Regions from separate parts of the Paenisporosarcina sp. P4_B8 genome, predicted to be linked through region 3. Evidence: predicted binding sites of a transcription regulator. Region 3 holds the regulator's gene; each other region holds the start of a gene.
What was found. Region 3 encodes CtsR, which represses protease genes until heat stress. Its sites were predicted from a motif close to ATGGTCAATAAAGGTCAAACA; they were not measured.
Positions count from the first base shown of each region.

Region 1 (6,223 bases), on a different contig from region 3:
CATGAATGGTGCGCTTTCATTTGCGAACCGAAGTTTGAGTTTGGATGTACAAACCGAGAATGCAGCGATTGCCAGACGTTTATATACATTGATGAAAGAATTGTACCCGTACCAAGTAGAACTATTGGTACGAAAAAAGATGCGCTTGAAAAAAAACAATGTATATATTTGTCGGGTGCGAGATGGGGCAAAAGCATTGCTGGAAGATTTGAAAATCATTACAGAAGACTTTCAGTTCAATCATACAATTTCAGCTGAACTAGTTAAAAAGAATTGTTGCAAGCGGGCGTATTTGCGTGGTGCATTCCTGGCTGGTGGCTCAGTCAATAATCCGGAAACCTCTGCATACCATTTGGAAGTTTATTCGCTATATAAAGACCATAGTGATGCACTTGTTAGTTTAATGAATGGCTTTGGATTGAATGCTAAAACAATTGAACGTAAAAAAGGGTTTGTGACCTATTTAAAAGAAGCTGAAAAAATATCGGATTTTTTGAGTATTACCGGAGCTCATCACGCATTATTGAAATTTGAAGATGTCCGCATTGTCCGCGATATGCGAAATAGCGTAAATCGTCTCGTCAATTGTGAAACGGCCAATCTAAATAAAACAATTGGCGCATCCATACGACAAGTGGAAAATATTCGTTATATTGATAATGTCATGGGAATTGATCAATTACCTGAGAAACTGCGGGAAGTAGCAAGATTGCGTGTAGAGTACACAGATGTCACGCTTAAAGAGCTTGGCGAGATGGTTTCAACAGGTACAATCAGTAAATCTGGCATTAATCACCGATTACGTAAGCTTGATGAAATTGCTGATGGACTTCGCGGTGGAGTTGCGTTCGATAAAGTGAAAAGATAGTTGTGAGAATGACTCATTTCAGCTAACATAAAAAATAATACATGAACGGACAGAGATTAGGGGGGCATGAACTAATGACGGAAAATCAAGTACAAGTTGAATTGAAATCAGGATTACAGGCAAGACAGGCTGCTCTTTTTGTGCAAGAAGCAAATCSTTACCAAGCAGATGTATATCTGCAAAAAGAAGATAAAAAAGTAAATGCAAAAAGTATTATGGGCATAATGAGCCTAGCCATCAGTAAAGGATCATCAGTTACAATCAGTGCTGAAGGATCAGATGAAGAACAGGCGGTTGAAGGACTAATCGCCATGATTCAAAAAGTAGATTAAAATCATAAACCTTCGACGATCTGTCGAAGGTTTTTTTATGGACAAAATTCATCAAGTACACAATGTTTCACTTAATAAATATTGTTACTTTTCCATAAATCTAGTAAATTACTCAGTCCCAATAGATTTACGAGAATACTATGGGTTATAGCTACAATACTATTTAATATTAAATAACAGGGGCATAAAAGAAACGATGACTATTCATGGTTTTTTGGAATGTTGTTAAAAAATGGGATAAAAATCTTAATAGGAAAGGGGGAAATAGAGGTGATTAAAATAGCATGGTCTGCAGGACATGGATTGACTACTGCAGGGAAACGGTCGCCAAATGATGAAAAAGAATGGACATTCAATAGCAAAGTGGTTCTTTCAGGCATGGCACATCTGGATAAATATGAAGGTGTTCTACAAATGCGGGTCGACGATCCCAGCGGAAAAACGGATATACCCTTAGCGACTCGCACTGATATGGCAAATGCTTGGAAAGCTGATATGTACATCAGCTGCCACCATAATGCTCTTGGAGGGCAATGGGGAAATCATGGAGGAACCGAAACCTACGTAATGGAGCCGGCAAACAATAATCCTTCCTCACTCAAACTCGCCAATTCCATACATCCGAAAGTAGTGAAAGCGATGGGGTTAAGGGATCGCGGTGTGAAATCTGCCAACTTTCATGAATTGCGGGAGACAGTTATGCCAGCAGTACTAGTAGAAGGTGGTTTTATGGATAGTCTCACGGATATCGTAAAAATGCGTGACGACAACTATTTGAAAGCACACGGTGTAGCAATCGCTCAAGGTATCGCGGAGAGTTTCGGGCTGAAAATGAAAAAAGTTATAGATTCTTCAGGAAAGGAGGAAACGAAGTTTTTCAATACAGGTTCATTATCATTAAATAATGAATTTAAAAATATGTTGACCAAGGCACGTGAACAAGGCGTAATTGAATCCAATCATTGGGAGAAAAAGGCTGAGGAGGGAAGCTTGACAGAATCTGAAGCGATTGGATTAACTGCAATTGTGTTAAAACGGTTGCTGGATAAAATATAAAAAATTCACGTTTTTGAATGGGGAAAGATTTTTGTAATGGAAAGCCACTGATGCAAAAACGGTTGTTACTCGCAGATTTCCATTCTTTGTGGAAGTTAGTGATCCATTGTCTGAATGAATGAATATAAATAAAAAAACCGTCCCATACGTCTTCTAACGTTTGGGACGGTTTCCTTTTGACGCCCTCGGAGGGAATCGAACCCCCATCTCAAGAACCGGAATCTTACGTGTTATCCATTGCACCACGAGGGCAAGCGACTTACCTATTATACAAATAGTAGGCAAACAATTCAACTGTACTTTTTTATGCATAATATTTGACCTTCCTTGACCAACTTGTATATTATAAAGGAACAACCGAGTACAATAGATGATACTCGGGATGTACGAAAATTATTAAAAGCTTGAAGGGGGCATTTCCATGAATTTAATTCCTACAGTTATTGAACAAACAAGCCGCGGAGAGCGCGCTTATGACATCTACTCACGTTTATTAAAAGACCGAGTGATTATGCTTGGAAGCGGCATTGATGATAATGTTGCAAACTCCATCGTGGCACAATTACTTTTCCTAGAAGCTGAAGATCCAGAAAAAGATATTTCTATTTACATCAACAGCCCAGGTGGAAGTATCACGGCGGGTATGGCGATTTTTGACACAATGCACTTCATCAAACCGGACGTGCAAACAATTTGTATCGGGATGGCAGCTTCAATGGGTGCATTCTTGCTTGCGGCTGGAACAAAAGGTAAACGATATGCTTTACCGAATGCTGAAGTCATGATTCACCAACCACTTGGTGGAGCACAAGGGCAAGCGACTGAAATTGAAATCGCTGCAAAACGTATTTTATTCTTGCGTGAAAAATTAAACGGTATCTTGTCAGAACGTACAGGTCAACCGATTGATGTCATCGCAAAAGATACGGACCGCGATAACTTCATGACAGCTGAGCGTGCGAAAGAATATGGTCTTGTTGATCACATTATTTCTCGCAGTGAATTGAAAAAAGCATAATAACCAAAGCTACAGTGACTATTATAGTCATTGTAGCTTTTTTGTTTTTGGCATGTTTAAGGATGCTATAACGAAAGAGTGAATTTCCAGGGCCACGCAGGAAACGAATAGTGCAAATGAAGTTTGCACTATTCGTTTGCGACGAAGCTAGAGAAGCGATGCAACGCACTTTCATGTTTCGAAGCTAGCAGAGCGATGCAACGAACCTCCATGTTTCGAAGCTAGAGAAGCGATGCAGAAACAGAAACAGGAGCACCGGTTTTTCTAGAGTCGAGGAGACTAAAGCCGTGCCCGCGAAACGCGTCCGCCGAAATCAACATTTTTTCTTGCATACGCTCAATAGTATACAGTTATATTCTCTTTTTTATTGTTTGTCTACAGTCTGCAACAAGTGGCTCATGGTAGCCACTTGTTTTTTTATGAATTTATGACGTGCAATTGTGAAAAATAGAGTACAATTTTGGATATCAAGATGTTAAAGACGTGAAAGGAAGATGGATAATGAACGTACAATTTTATTCTCGTCCGAACTGTACTTTGTGTGAAGACGCACGAATGATGCTGCAACTTGTAAAAGAAGATGTTGAATTACATATAGAAGAAATCAATATTGAAGACAATGATGACATCCATGAAAAGTACTTACTCCGCATTCCAGTAATCGAAAGCAACGGAGTGGTCATTCAGGAAGGACGGATTGATTATCCTACGTTATTAGAGGCGTTTACATCGTAAACGTCTTTTTTATTTGCTCTTTTTTTAGAAAAGGGGTATATTATTATTAAGGTGGGACATAAAATAATGTAGTGGGACAAAAAACGTCCAACCACTTTTCAGAAGGAGAATGCAATGAATCTATTACTTGGAGCACAACAAAAATTGTTACCGGAAATGACTACGCTTCTCCAAAAAAGATATCGTTTATTGATGACCATCCAATTAACTGCTGGAATTGGTCGCAGAGCCCTCAGTGAAATCGTTCATTCAACCGAACGGGAGACAAGAAGAGAGCTTGACATTTTACGGGCACAAGGATTAATACATGTGCTTGCAAATGGAATGGAAATTACGCATGAAGGTAAAGATGTTTTAGATAGCTTGAAAAATTTAGTTCACGAATGGTCTGGATTAAGTGAACTGGAAAAACAACTTGAGAAGAGTTTCAAGTTAAGTCGCGTAATCATCGTGCCTGGAGATAGCGAAAAAGAAAGTCAAGCGAAGTCATTGATTGGTCAGGAAGCTGCAAAGCAACTGGAGCAATTATCAAAAGAGCTTGATATTGTAGCTGTAACGGGTGGAAGTACGATTGCTGCCATTACAAATCACTTGTCGGTGCACATCAAACCAAAGAATCTAGTGTTTGTGGCAGCGCGGGGAGGAATCGGGGAAAATGTGGAACTGCAAGCGAATCATATTGCATCTGCATTTGCCGCACAAGCTAGTGGTACTTCCAGAACACTATACTTACCTGATCATTTAAGTGAAGCTGCATATAAGACCATGATAAAAGAGCCTGTCATTAAGGAAATGATGGACTTATATGATCACACGAACATTGTCATTCATGGTATCGGTGATGCAAAAGAAATGGCAAAACGACGCAACTCAAGCCTTGAGGAACTGGATATCATTTCAGGGAAACAGGCTGTGGGAGAAGCGTTTGGATACTATTTCAATGAGCAAGGCAAAGCAGTCCATCGGATTCGGACAGTTGGAATACAATTAAAACAACTGAATCAAGTGAAGCATTTACTAGCAGTAGCTGGTGGAGCATCAAAAGCTTCTGCCATGCTTTCATATTTAAAGCATGCACCCAATCAGACCGTATTGATTACGGATGAAGGTGCAGCGAAGAAATTAACTCAACTTATGAGTAATGAAAATTAGGAGGAACTATAAATGACTTTAAAATTAGCGATTAACGGATTTGGACGTATTGGGCGAGTAGTATTCCGCGAGGCATTACAACGTGACGGAGTGGAAGTAGTAGCAATTAACGACTTAACTGATGCTGCGATGTTAGCTCATTTACTGAAATACGATTCAATTCACGGCGTTTTTGATGCTGATATTTCTTCTGAAGGTGAATACTTAATCGTCAATGGTAAACAAGTACGTGTGTATGCAGAAAAAGACCCATCGGTATTGCCTTGGAAAGACCTTGAAATCGATATCGTAGTCGAATCAACAGGAATCTTCCGTGATGAAAAAACTGCAGGCAAACATATCGAAGCGGGTGCGAAAAAAGTTATCGTTTCTTCTCCTGGTAAAGGAAGTATGCCGACATTCGTTATGGGAGTTAACCATGAGTCTTATAACGCAGATTCGGATAATGTTGTATCAAATGCTTCATGTACTACAAACAGTTTGGCACCAGTGGCAAAAGTACTTCATGAAAGCTTTGGTATCAAACGTGGGATGATGACAACAATTCATTCTTATACTAATGATCAACGTATTTTAGATTTACCACATGAAGACTACCGTCGCGCACGTGCAGCTGCTGAATCAATGATTCCAACATCTACAGGCGCTGCAGCTGCAGTTTCACTAGTTCTTCCTGAATTAAAAGGCAAATTAGATGGTATGGCTGTTCGCGTACCAACACCCAATGTATCACTTGTTGATTTAGTAGTTGAGCTTGAAAAAGATGTAACGACTGAAGAAGTAAACTCTGCACTTAAAACTGCTTCTGATAATGAACTAAAAGGTTACTTAGAATATAACGAGTTACCATTAGTATCTCGTGACTATAACGGTAACGCTGCTTCATCAACTGTTGATGGATTGTCTACAATGGTTCTTGAGAAAAACATGGTAAAAGTATTGTCTTGGTATGATAACGAAACAGGCTACTCTACTCGTTGTATCGACCTTGCATTACACATGGCTAGCAAAGGTTTATAAGACGTTTAAGTTCTTGAGCTATAGTAGCGAATATTGTCATTA
Region 1 is NZ_JBFUHX010000004.1:105,050-111,272, forward strand. Features, by position in the region: gene whiA (DNA-binding protein WhiA) at 1-868, shown strand, start outside; gene AC1DSK_RS05765 (HPr family phosphocarrier protein) at 943-1,200, shown strand; gene AC1DSK_RS05770 (N-acetylmuramoyl-L-alanine amidase family protein) at 1,471-2,256, shown strand; tRNA gene AC1DSK_RS05775 (tRNA-Arg) at 2,437-2,508, opposite strand; gene clpP (ATP-dependent Clp endopeptidase proteolytic subunit ClpP) at 2,678-3,274, shown strand; gene AC1DSK_RS05785 (glutaredoxin family protein) at 3,776-4,009, shown strand; gene AC1DSK_RS05790 (sugar-binding transcriptional regulator) at 4,124-5,161, shown strand; gene gap (type I glyceraldehyde-3-phosphate dehydrogenase) at 5,174-6,181, shown strand.
Region 1: clpP (ATP-dependent Clp endopeptidase proteolytic subunit ClpP) is a predicted target of CtsR. The motif match lies at 2,571-2,591, and genes of this name have one in related genera.

Region 2 (6,223 bases), on a different contig from region 3:
ATCACTGAAGTTACGCAACGTGAACATGATCGCGCTTTCCAGACCGGTTGTTTCAGGCACAATCGGTGTACCACCTGGAGACAGGATAAGAAAATCGTAAGTTTCTTTAAAGGATTGCTGTGACTCGAGATTCAAGACTTCTACCGACTTAAGCTGGCGATCAATTTTTGTCACACGATGTTTCAGAAACACATTGATATTCCGCTCGTTTTTAAATTCTTCAGGAGTTGCCGCAATCAAATGATTGGGCTCTGAAATTTTCCCTCCGATGACATACGGCATTCCGCACGCACCATACGACATCGTATCATCCTGATCGAACACAACAATCTCTGCGTTTTTGTCATAAAAACGAATTTGGGAAGCGACAGTCGCTCCTCCTGCAACAGCTCCAACGATTACGATTTTCTTCATGTTCACTCGCTCCGTTTCTTATTGCTGTATCTGATTTGAAAAGAACAAAGCTAATGCACCAGGACCAGTATGTGCACCTATCGCAGATCCGATAATATGAATTTCCACCTGTTTTGGATGGAATGTTTCTTCAACCATTGCCTTCATTTCCATTGCAAATGCTTCGTCGTCAGCATGACTGATTGCAATAGTTTGTTCATGTAAACGCTCACCGCGTTCTTCCATGAGTTCAATGATCCGTTTCATTACTTTTTTGCGTCCTCTTAATTTTTCAATCGGTACAAGCTTGCCGTTTTCCACGTGAAGAAGAGGTTTGATGTTTAATAATCCTCCAATAATAGCACTGGTCTTGGACACGCGTCCGCCTCGAGCCATATAATCTAAATCTTCAACTGTAAACAAGTGTTCCATATGTAGTGCTTTAAAACGGATTATTTCGACAATACGTTCCATAGGTTCGCCAGATTTCATCAATCGGACGGCTTCTTTTATAAGCAAGCCATAACCAAGTGAAGCACATCGCGAATCAACGATTGTTAATTTAAGATCAGGATAGTCTTCCTTTACCTGTTCCCGAATCATAACTGCGGTATTATGTGTTCCTGAAAGTTCTGAAGAAAAGGCAATATACAAGCCTTCTTCTCCAGACTTCGCAAGTTCTTCAAAAAACGTCAAAAATTGTTCTGGTGAAGCTTGTGAAGTTTTTGGTTGTTTCCCTTGACGAATTTCCGCGTAAACTTGTGTCGAATCGATTGTCATGACATCCAAGTATTCGGCATCATCAATATGTACACGTAATGGAATCAACGTGACCGGATTTGTTTCATAAAAAGATTTCGGTAAATCGCAAGCACTGTCTGCAAATATTCTCATTTGTATCCCCCTGAATCAACTATTTCTATAATTTTAAACGTTCTTGTAAGAAATCCGCAATCCCATCGTCATTATTTGAAGTTGTTACTTCATTTGCAATGTTTTTTAGTTTCGCAATGGCATTGCCCATAGCAACGCCGGTTCCAGCATACTCAATCATCTCTAAATCATTGTCTTCGTCACCAAATGCAATAATGCGTTCCTTTGGAATATTCAAGTGTTTCGATACATGCGAAATACCTACAGCTTTATTTAGGCCGCTGCGTACAATTTCAATTACATGCCATGGCGCACCCCATCTTCTGTGATCAATCACTTCTGCATGTACATCATGTAGGTGTTGACGGATGGCAGGAACTTCATGTTCTTCTGCATGAATAAGCAAACTGGTAGGGTCGGTCTTTAAATAATTTCGAATATCACCTGTTGTTACTTGTGGTTTTCCGAAGCTGAAAATATCGAGCAGTTTCTCATCATGATAGTGCAAGTACACATCATCCATAACTTCAGCAATAATGTTATGAAATTTATAATCATGAATGGCATCAATTACTTCGTTTACGACTTTCAAATTAATGGGTTCATGAATCGGATTCCATGTATGGTCAGTGGGATGATGGACAAAGGCACCATTAAAATTGACAATGGGCGTTTGCATTTTTAACTGGTGGTAGTAAACTTCACTGGCACGATAAGGTCGTCCAGTCGCGATCATTATTTCATGACCTTTTTCTTTTGCTTTAAATAACGTATGTAAAGTCTTTTCAGAAATGACTTTTTCATCTGTTAATAATGTTCCATCAAGATCCAAAACGATTAAATGAGGTTGCATGTTAAATGACTCCTTTCCTATTAGAGTAAAGTGTATCGTCATGGACATCCATTAGTCAAAAAAATCCAACTTCATTTTTGAAGTTTTTGATTTGTTTTGCTACGATAACAAGTATTAGATACAAAGGAAGTGGAAAAGTGAACGTTGAAAATGAACGGTGGGGACATATTCCACTATTGCATGTATACAAAGAATCCCTACGGGAACAACAGGTACCAGTCGTGATTTTTCTTCATGGCTTCACAAGTGCTAAAGAACACAACTTACATTATGCCTACCAATTGGCCGAGAAAGGCTTTCGAGTGTTACTGCCTGATGCCCATTTGCATGGAGAGAGACAAGAAAATCTTGATGAAATTCAATTGTCACTGCGCTTCTGGGAAATAATTTTAACATCTATTGAAGAAGTAGCTATGTTAAGAGAACAATTAATTGAACGAAACTTAATAATGGACCATACAAAAATAGGACTAGCTGGGACATCAATGGGAGGCATTGAAACATTAGGGTGCCTGAATGTTTATCCGTGGATAGACACGGCTGCCGTGATGATGGGTTCTCCTGGATATGTCCATTTGGCGAAGGCACAAATGGCTCAGTATGAAGCACGTGGCTTTAAATTACCGATTACTGACGTGGAGCGTATGCAGATGTTTGATACGTTAAGAAAATTCGATCTTACATTAAACCCGAGTGCATTGAATGGCCGGCCAGTATTTTTCTGGCATGGGGTTCAAGATAATGTAGTTCCTTATGAACCTACCTTTAACTTTTTCAATGCGTTGAAAAAATCATATGTGCATGATCCTGAACGTTTCCAATTTATGACGGATAAATCGGCGGGTCATGCCGTTTCAAGAAAAGGGATGCTGGAATCAACCAGCTTCATTGCACACTATTTGTCTCAGTAAGCTGCATTTGTTATGATGAATATATACGTTAGTTAGAGAGGGGTATGAACATGGATCAAGATATGCGCGACAGCATGATGGGTGCACTCGAAAATGTTATTGACCCAGAACTTGGTATTGATATTGTAAACCTTGGACTTGTTTATGATGTGGATTTATCAGAAGATGGATTTGCAGTTGTGACTATGACATTAACTTCACTTGGTTGCCCAATGGGCCCAATGATTGTTGATCAAGTAAAAACTGCATTATACGAATTACCGGAAGTTAAAGAAGTCGATGTCAATATTGTGTGGACTCCAGGCTGGTCAAAAGACAATATGTCCCGCTACGCAAAAATGGCACTCGGTGTCAGATAAAATATTCCATTCATCCACTCACAGTTAAGTGAGTGGATTTTTTATGCCATTAATATAGAAAGCTGTGGATATTGAATTGAAAACAAGAGAGTACATTTGCGCCTAGCAAGCCGCAAGAGCGTGAAGTATCAGACCCTCAAGTATATGGTTTATATCCTTTTTGGCTCATGCGGTCAGCGCAAATGTACGATAAACCACTGTAAAGGTTAACATAGCATTTTAATTTCAAATGAATGCTTCCCCAACTAAACAACGAAATTCACCGAACAAACATTATGCACCACAAAAATCCCATGCACATTTCTTTACAATATTCCTCCTAGCATCCTATAATAAAATCAATTAGTCAAAAAAGGTCAAACAAGGAGTGGCGTGAATATGCAACAGCAACAAGAACAGAAAAGACCACTGGAACTGTATGGTCGCAATTTAGTAGAACAGGCTCGTAATGGAAAAATGGATCCCGTTATCGGGCGAGATCAGGAAATCAGACACGTCATTCGAATTCTTTCCAGAAAAACTAAAAACAATCCGGTGCTGATAGGGGAACCGGGTGTTGGTAAAACAGCGATAGTTGAGGGATTGGCACAGCGAATCGTACGGAAGGATGTTCCTGAAGGATTGAAGGAACGTGATATTTATGAACTGGATATGGGTTCATTGATTGCAGGTGCTAAATACCGCGGTGAGTTTGAAGAACGATTAAAAGCGGTGCTAAAAGAAGTTAAAGATAGTGAAGGACGCATTATTCTTTTCATTGATGAGATTCACACTATTGTCGGTGCCGGAAAAACAGAAGGTGCGATGGATGCGGGCAATATGCTTAAACCTATGTTGGCACGTGGAGAATTGCATTGTATCGGTGCAACAACGCTTGATGAGTACCGAATGTATATCGAAAAGGACCCGGCACTGGAGAGACGTTTCCAACAAGTTTTGGTACGTGAGCCTTCTGTTGAAGATACCGTATCGATTTTACGTGGATTAAAAGAACGTTTTGAATTGCACCATGCTGTACGGATACATGACCGGGCGATTGTTGCAGCAGCACAATTGTCTGACCGTTATTTAACGGAACGATTTTTGCCGGATAAAGCAATTGATTTAGTGGATGAAGCATGTGCGATGATCCGAACAGAAATTGATTCCATGCCGCAGGAACTGGATGAAGTGACAAGAAGAATGATGCAATTGGAAATAGAAGAACAAGCATTGATGAAGGAAAAAGATCAGGCAAGTCAACAACGGTTATCTAAAATACGACGGGAACTCGATGAATTGAAAACGTCCACCGAGTCTATGCGTAATCAATGGTCCACAGAGAAAGAATCCCTTCAGCACATTCAAAAGAAACGTGAGCTAATGGATGGTTACCGACGAGATCTGGAACTGGCGGAAAATAGCTATGACTTAAATAAAGCAGCCGAGCTTCGTCATGGCAAAATACCGACGCTCGAAAAAGAAATCGCTGAACTTGAGTCTGCGCTTGAATCAACTTCTGAAAATCGTTTACTTCGCGAAGAAGTGACTTCGGAGGAAATTGCTTCTATCGTTTCTCGTTGGACAGGAATACCTGTGATGAAATTAGTTGAAGGAGAAAGAGATAAGCTTCTTAGATTGAAGGAAACATTACAGGAACGTGTAGTGGGGCAGGATCAGGCAGTCCAATTTGTAACGGAAGCCGTTTGGCGTGCACGTGCGGGTATTAAAGATCCTACAAAACCAATTGGTTCATTTTTATTCCTGGGACCAACCGGTGTGGGAAAAACAGAGCTTGCCAAGGCATTAGCTGCCAATTTATTTGATTCCGAAGATCATTTCATCCGCATTGATATGTCCGAATATATGGAGAAACACAGCGTATCACGTCTTGTAGGAGCTCCTCCAGGATATATCGGCTATGAAGAAGGTGGGCAACTGACAGAAATGGTAAGACGTAATCCATACTCGGTCGTTTTGCTCGATGAAATAGAAAAAGCACATCCTGATGTCGCCAATATCTTACTCCAGCTTTTGGATGATGGAAGGATTACGGATAGTCAGGGGCGCGTCGTCAACTTCGCAAATACTGTAGTGATTCTGACTTCAAATATTGGATCACAATATTTGTTGGAGGATAGCGACCAAGCGGAATCTTTGGTGATGACTGCACTTCGAACACATTTTAAACCAGAATTATTGAACCGAATGGATGAAATTGTTTTGTTCCATTCATTAAAAGGTTCTCACTTCACGTCAATTACGGAGAAGTATTTGGCGCAATTAGCAAATCGGTTGAAAGAGCAGGAAATCACAATTACTTTCACCCAGCCATTGATTGATTGGGTGGTTAGTGAGGGAACGGATGCAGCGTTTGGGGCACGCCCATTGCGTCGCTTTATTCAGCGACACGTTGAAACAGCTGTAGCAAAAGCGGTCCTTGGTGGGAACTTAACTCCCGGAAGCAATGTTGAAGTATCCCTTGAAAATGGCGAAGTTATAATCAATCAATAAAAAACGGTATCTCTGAAGTGGAAGCTTCAGAGATACCGTTTTTGTTTTGTTGAATTAGTGGTGCTCGTGTGTTGCTGGCTCATTAGGAATAATTGCAGAAATCAAGAAGATAAGTGCTGCAAACCCAAGTGAGATGATAGCACCCAAGTTAAAGTTGAATGGCACTGCTGCCACTGAACTTACTACATAGTTCAGCATTGTAACAAGTAGAAATGACCAAATTAATGTAATGACAAATTTCATGTTGTTTCACCTCTGGACAGACTATTTACTTCTACCATCATATCATATGAGCCGAATGTGACAAAGAATCTTTTATAGAACCTCCTCTAAGTTTGGCA
Region 2 is NZ_JBFUHX010000016.1:71,521-77,743, reverse strand. Features, by position in the region: gene AC1DSK_RS14275 (CoA-disulfide reductase) at 1-414, opposite strand, end outside; gene AC1DSK_RS14270 (DegV family protein) at 433-1,287, opposite strand; gene AC1DSK_RS14265 (Cof-type HAD-IIB family hydrolase) at 1,313-2,119, opposite strand; gene AC1DSK_RS14260 (prolyl oligopeptidase family serine peptidase) at 2,257-3,030, shown strand; gene AC1DSK_RS14255 (metal-sulfur cluster assembly factor) at 3,081-3,389, shown strand; gene AC1DSK_RS14250 (ATP-dependent Clp protease ATP-binding subunit) at 3,768-5,882, shown strand; gene AC1DSK_RS14245 (YjzD family protein) at 5,937-6,125, opposite strand.
Region 2: AC1DSK_RS14250 (ATP-dependent Clp protease ATP-binding subunit) is a predicted target of CtsR. The motif match lies at 3,732-3,752, and genes of this name have one in related genera.

Region 3 (6,223 bases):
ATGCAAGAGAAAGTCGGTTCATTGGAAGCTGGCAAACAAGCGGATGTCGTAATGTGGAATGTATCCAATTACCAGGAGCTGCAATATCTTTTCGGCGTGAATCACGTTGGTTCAGTGTGGAAAAAAGGCGTGCAGGTGGTGGGTTAAATGAAACATTTACAACCGCCTGAATGGTCGTGGCGCGATACTTCTGGAGATTTCGTTCATCAGTGGGTAAAACCGCTTGCTGAACAGTCTCCGGACATGGTGATTTATGGCGCGCCCATTTCCCGTTCTTCAATCAGTGTTTCCGGCGCTTCCTTATATACAATGGAATTCCGCAAATTGTGGAAAGGGTTCTCCACGTATAACTTAGATGAGGACTTGGATTTATCTAGCTACATCGTTCGTGATGCGGGAGATGTCGTTATGCATACGACCGATATTTTAATGTCACATGAACGTATTGAAGACACGACATATGAATTAGTCCGCACATTTGAGCGATCAACTACATGTTTAATTGGTGGAGATCATTCTGTAACTGCATGTGCGGTAAGAGGTCTTAAGAAGGCCTACCCAGACGAGCGGATTGGCATTTTACAACTAGATACACATCTAGATGTGCGCGACCCGGCCGATTTGGGACCTGCAAATGGCACGCCCATTCGTCAACTGATTGATGGGGGCACTGTCTACGGGGAAGATGTCGTCAATATTGGTCTTCACGGGTACTTCAACGCAGCACCATTGGTGGCTTATGCGAAGGAACACGGTATTCGAATGATTACTTTACGTAAAGCACGTGAGCTAGGGGTGGCTCAGTGCGTCGAAGAACAATTAAAGGAATTAGCACAACGAGTGGACCGCGTATACGTAACTGTCGATATGGATGTGTTGGACATTGCAGTCGCACCGGGTGTTCCCGCTTCTACACCAGGAGGCATGACGGCGGAAGAGCTATTCCAAAGTTTAGTGCGGATTGGCCAACAGGATGCGGTTCGACATATCGATTTTGTATGTCTAGATCCAACACGAGATGTACCGACAAGCGCCACGGTTAAAACAGGAGTGTATGCATGGTTGGAATTTATCACGGGGAGAGTTCTATCACAAAGGGGGATTTAATATGCAACAAGTGGGAGAACGTTCAAAAATACGTTCAAGTACGGGGATGTGGAAGTTTTTTGTATACAGTTTTATTGGTACGTTCATGTTTTTCGTGCCGGTCACAATTGGTGAAAAAAATTCAATCATGCTTGACCACATCGTGTCATGGATTCAAGCAAATGCAACTGGGGTTTTACCATATTACTCATTAGCACTTATTCTAGCTGGCGCATTATATCCGTTTTACTCGGGGACCTGGAAAAAATCGACCGTCGACATGGTGTTTTCATTCTTTAAAATCATAGGTTTAGTCGTTGGGATTATGATTGTTTTTGGATTTGGTCCGGCGTGGTTATTTGCTCCTGATATGGGACCGTTCTTGTTCGATAAATTAGTGATTTCCGTAGGTTTATTAGTCCCTATCGGGGCGGTATTTTTAGCATTATTAGTAGGTTATGGATTACTTGAATTTATTGGGGTTCTAATGCAACCGATTATGCGACCAATTTGGCGAACACCGGGTCGATCTGCAATTGACGCAGTAGCTTCTTTCGTTGGTTCATATTCATTGGGCTTGCTAATTACGAATCGTGTTTATAAAGAAGGAAAATACACAGCACGAGAAGCAGCAATTATTGCAACGGGCTTCTCGACTGTATCTGCTACGTTCATGGTTATCGTTGCGAAAACACTTGGCTTAATGGATATGTGGAATTTGTACTTTTGGGTAACACTAATCGTCACGTTCATCGTGACGGCAATTACAACTCGCATCTGGCCGCTGAATCGTATTAAAGACGATTACTATGAAGGCAGTGTGCCACAACCAGAGGTGAAACCTGAAGGCAGTCGCTTGACAGCCGCTTGGAATGAAGCGCAGGAAACCGTTAAACAAGCACCTAGTTTACTTGAGAACATATGGGAGAACTTGCGAGACGGCTTATTAATGGCTATGGCGATTTTACCATCAATTTTATCAATTGGATTACTTGGTTTAGTGTTAGCGGAATTCACGCCGATATTTGACTGGATCGGTTACATCTTCTATCCGTTCACCTACATTTTGCAGCTTCCTGAACCAATGCTAGTCGCAAAAGCAAGTGCACTTGGAATAGCTGAAATGTTCCTACCTGCATTGCTGGTTGTGAAATCGGGGATGATTGTAAAATTCGTAATTGCGGTTGTATCTATATCGTCCATCATTTTCTTCTCTGCAGTTGTTCCTTGCATCGTGGCAACAGAAATTCCGATTTCAATACCGAAATTAATCGTTATCTGGGTTCAACGTGTCATTCTGACTTTAATCATTGTTACGCCGATTGCTTTCATGCTGTTTTAATAGAAGTGCCATCCTTGCATAAAAGGATGGCACTTTTTTGTGTAACAGGAGCGTAGCGGAAACAAAGACCATTAAATCATGTCTCTAAAAGTTAACTAGGATGTGAGACGTGTTTGAGCGATAATCTTGCTCGTTTGATTGATAAATTCGCAAATTTGAACGATAAATCTCTAGATTGAGCGATAAACACTTCAGTTTGATTGATAAAATTTCACAAACTTAAAGTAGGCAGTGAAATCGTCACACTATCCGAGTAGAGATTAATAATATCTGAATATTCTTGCTAGAATTTTCACTTAAGAAAATAGCTTTTTATTTTAGAAAAAACGGAACGAAAGCATATGAATTGCACACTCCCTATCTCCCCTTATATAATAAAGTCAAAGTTAGTCAAAGTCAGGTGCATGGTGCATCCTATTGGAATGCCCACGTAAAATATAGCCACTAACCTTGAATCGCACTCAGAGTTAATTGATCAGGAGGTGATTGCATGCGGAATATATCAGATATTATTGAAGGGTATTTAAAGAAAGTTATCGAATTAGATGAAAAAGGGCATGTTGAGATAAAACGCAGTGAGATTGCGGAGCAGTTTCAATGTGTGCCTTCACAAATTAATTATGTGATTAATACGCGCTTCACCGCTGACCGCGGTTACCTCGTTGAAAGTAAGCGAGGGGGCGGGGGGTATATTCGAATAGTTCGGGTACGCGCTCATACGAAGGCTGATTTAATTGAAACCATTCTGGCAAGTTTAGAGCGTGGAGCTTCTCAAACGATGACGGAAGATATTATCTTTCGTTTAATCGATGAGAATGTAGTGACGAAGCGTGAGGCGAAAATGATGCTCGCGGCACTCGATCGTACAACTCTCAATACCCCATTGCCGCATCGAGATGAATTGCGTTCACGCATATTGCAAGCGATGCTTATGACATTCAAGTATGAACAGTTAAAGTGAGGCGAGCGCGAGATGATTTGTGAGAATTGTAAACATCGTCCGGCAAAAGTTACCGTGACGCAAATACAAAATGGAGAACAGGTGCAACGACATTATTGTGAGGTCTGCGCAAAAAATTTCCATCCGTTTCATTTGGATTTTCAGCAGGATCCACTTTCGCTACATCAGTTATTGTCCAATTGGTTTGGCGTCCCGGAAAGCAAACAAGTTCAACAAAAACCTCAACCAGAAGCTAAGACATGCAGTTCATGTGGATGGACATTCCGACAGTTTTTAAACCAAGGGAAGTTTGGGTGTGCACATTGTTATGAAAGCTTTCACGAACAATTACCCGACGTCTTCAAAAAATTGCACAACGGCAATGTGAAACATGTGGGGAAAGCGCCAGGTACATTTGGCCAAACACTGCAATTGAAAAAACAAATTGAAGCAATTCGCACGTCCATGCGCACGGCGATTGAGATTGAAAATTTTGAAGAGGCGGCACGACTTCGGGATGAAGCTCGCTCGTTAGAGGAACAGCTGCACAGCGGAGGTGAAAACCGCGATGTCCATTGAACGTTTTCTGAATAATTCCGTTACAAGTTGGATGGCCGGCGAGGGAGAGCATGCAGATATCGTGATGAGCACGAGAATCCGGCTCGCCCGAAATTTAACAGGTTACCGATTTCCACTTTCTTTTACGGAAAATGAAGCGCTGCAAGTAGATCAAGCGATTTCCTCAGTTTTACTTGATGCAGAAGCGGAACTTGAGTCGACCTTTTCGTATATAGATATAAAAGAGCTATCTGCGCTCAATCGGCAAGTGCTGGTTGAAAAGCATTTAATCAGTCCGAAATTGGCTCACTCGGAAATAGCAGGGTCCGTTTTATTATCAGATGATGAAGCGGTCAGTGTGATGGTCAATGAAGAAGATCATATTCGCATACAATGTATTTTCCCGGGAATGCAGTTAAACGAAGCATGGCGTCAGGCAAACCATATAGATGACGTCCTTGAAAAAGAACTGCCCTATGCATTTGATGAACAGTTTGGCTATTTAACGAGTTGTCCGACGAATACGGGCACTGGCCTGCGGGCATCGGTGATGATGCATTTACCAGCACTCACGATGACAAAACAAATGGATCGCATTGTAACAGCGATTACACGTCTCGGGATGGTCGTACGCGGCATCTACGGAGAAGGTAGCGAAGCCCTCGGCAATGTGTATCAAGTATCAAATCAAACAACTCTCGGGAAATCAGAAGAAGATATCTTAACTGATTTGCAAAGCATCACTGAACAAATTATTCAAAAAGAACGTGAAGCAAGAGCGGCTCTCTTACATACGAGACCGAATGTATTGGAAGATCGTCTGTATCGTTCACTTGGTGTTTTGACGTATGCACGGCTTTTAACAACAGAAGAAGCGGGACGCTGTTTATCAGACGTGCGTCTTGGCATCGATCTCGGTTTGATTAAAGGTGTCGATGTTTCAATTTTGAATGAATGCATGGTTTTCATGCAACCAGGTTTTTTACAGAAGTATGCAGATACGTCCCTGCAACCCGAAGAACGCGATGTATTTCGGGCAAAGTTGTTTAGGGAACGGTTGCAAGTAGACAATAATTTAGACAATGAAGGAGAGGAACCTCATGATGTTTAATCGATTTACACAACGCGCACAAAAAGTACTCCAATTAGCTCAAGAAGAAGCCATTCGTATGAAGCACGAGTCAATTGGTACTGAACATATATTATTAGGATTAATTCGAGAGGGTGGCGGAATTGCTGCCAAAGCAATGGAAGCAATCGAAGTCAGCCCGCAAATGATTGAAGAAGGCATTGAAGAACTGGTAGGAATGGGAACTGGTGACGTAGGTCCAATCGTTCATTACACACCACGTGCGAAGAAAGTCATTGAGTTATCAGTAGACGAATCGCGTAAACTGGGCCATTCATACATCGGCACAGAGCATTTATTGCTGGCATTGATTCGCGAAGGTGAAGGTGTAGCTGCTCGTGTGCTTAACAATTCAGGTGTCAGCTTGAATAAAGCACGTCAACAAGTGCTGCAATTACTGGGTAGCAACGATCATGTTCAAGCGAACAGCGGAAACAATCCTGCTGCGAGCACACCAACTCTTGATAGCTTGGCTCGTGATTTAACACAAATCGCACGCGAAGGAAGCTTGGATCCTGTCATTGGACGTAGCAAAGAAATCACGCGTGTCATTGAAGTGTTATCACGTCGTACGAAAAATAACCCTGTTCTTATTGGGGAACCGGGTGTCGGTAAAACAGCTATCGCTGAAGGTTTGGCACAACAAATCGTGCAAAATGAAGTACCGGAAATTCTGCGTGACAAACGCGTCATGACATTGGATATGGGGACAGTTGTTGCGGGTACAAAATACCGTGGTGAGTTTGAAGATCGCTTGAAAAAAGTGATGGATGAAATTCGCCAAGCGGGTAACGTCATTCTATTTATCGATGAGCTTCACACATTGATTGGTGCCGGTGGTGCAGAAGGCGCTATTGATGCTTCAAATATCTTGAAACCGTCACTTGCTCGTGGCGAACTTCAATGTATTGGTGCAACAACGCTTGATGAATACCGTAAATATATTGAAAAAGATGCTGCTTTGGAGCGTCGTTTCCAACCGATTCAAGTGGATGAACCTTCAGTTGAAGAGTCCATTCAAATCATCAAAGGACTTCGTGATCGTTATGAAGCCCATCACCGTGTGAAAATTACGGATGAAGCGATTACTGCAGCGGCTAAAATGTCAGACCGTTACATTTCCGACCGTTTCTTACCGGACAAAGCCATTGATTTAATTGATGAAGCC
Region 3 is NZ_JBFUHX010000010.1:67,510-73,732, forward strand. Features, by position in the region: gene hutI (imidazolonepropionase) at 1-147, shown strand, start outside; gene AC1DSK_RS10975 (agmatinase family protein) at 148-1,107, shown strand; gene AC1DSK_RS10980 (YjiH family protein) at 1,109-2,428, shown strand; gene AC1DSK_RS10985 (CtsR family transcriptional regulator) at 2,919-3,389, shown strand; gene AC1DSK_RS10990 (UvrB/UvrC motif-containing protein) at 3,402-3,947, shown strand; gene AC1DSK_RS10995 (protein arginine kinase) at 3,937-5,037, shown strand; gene clpC (ATP-dependent protease ATP-binding subunit ClpC) at 5,027-6,223, shown strand, end outside.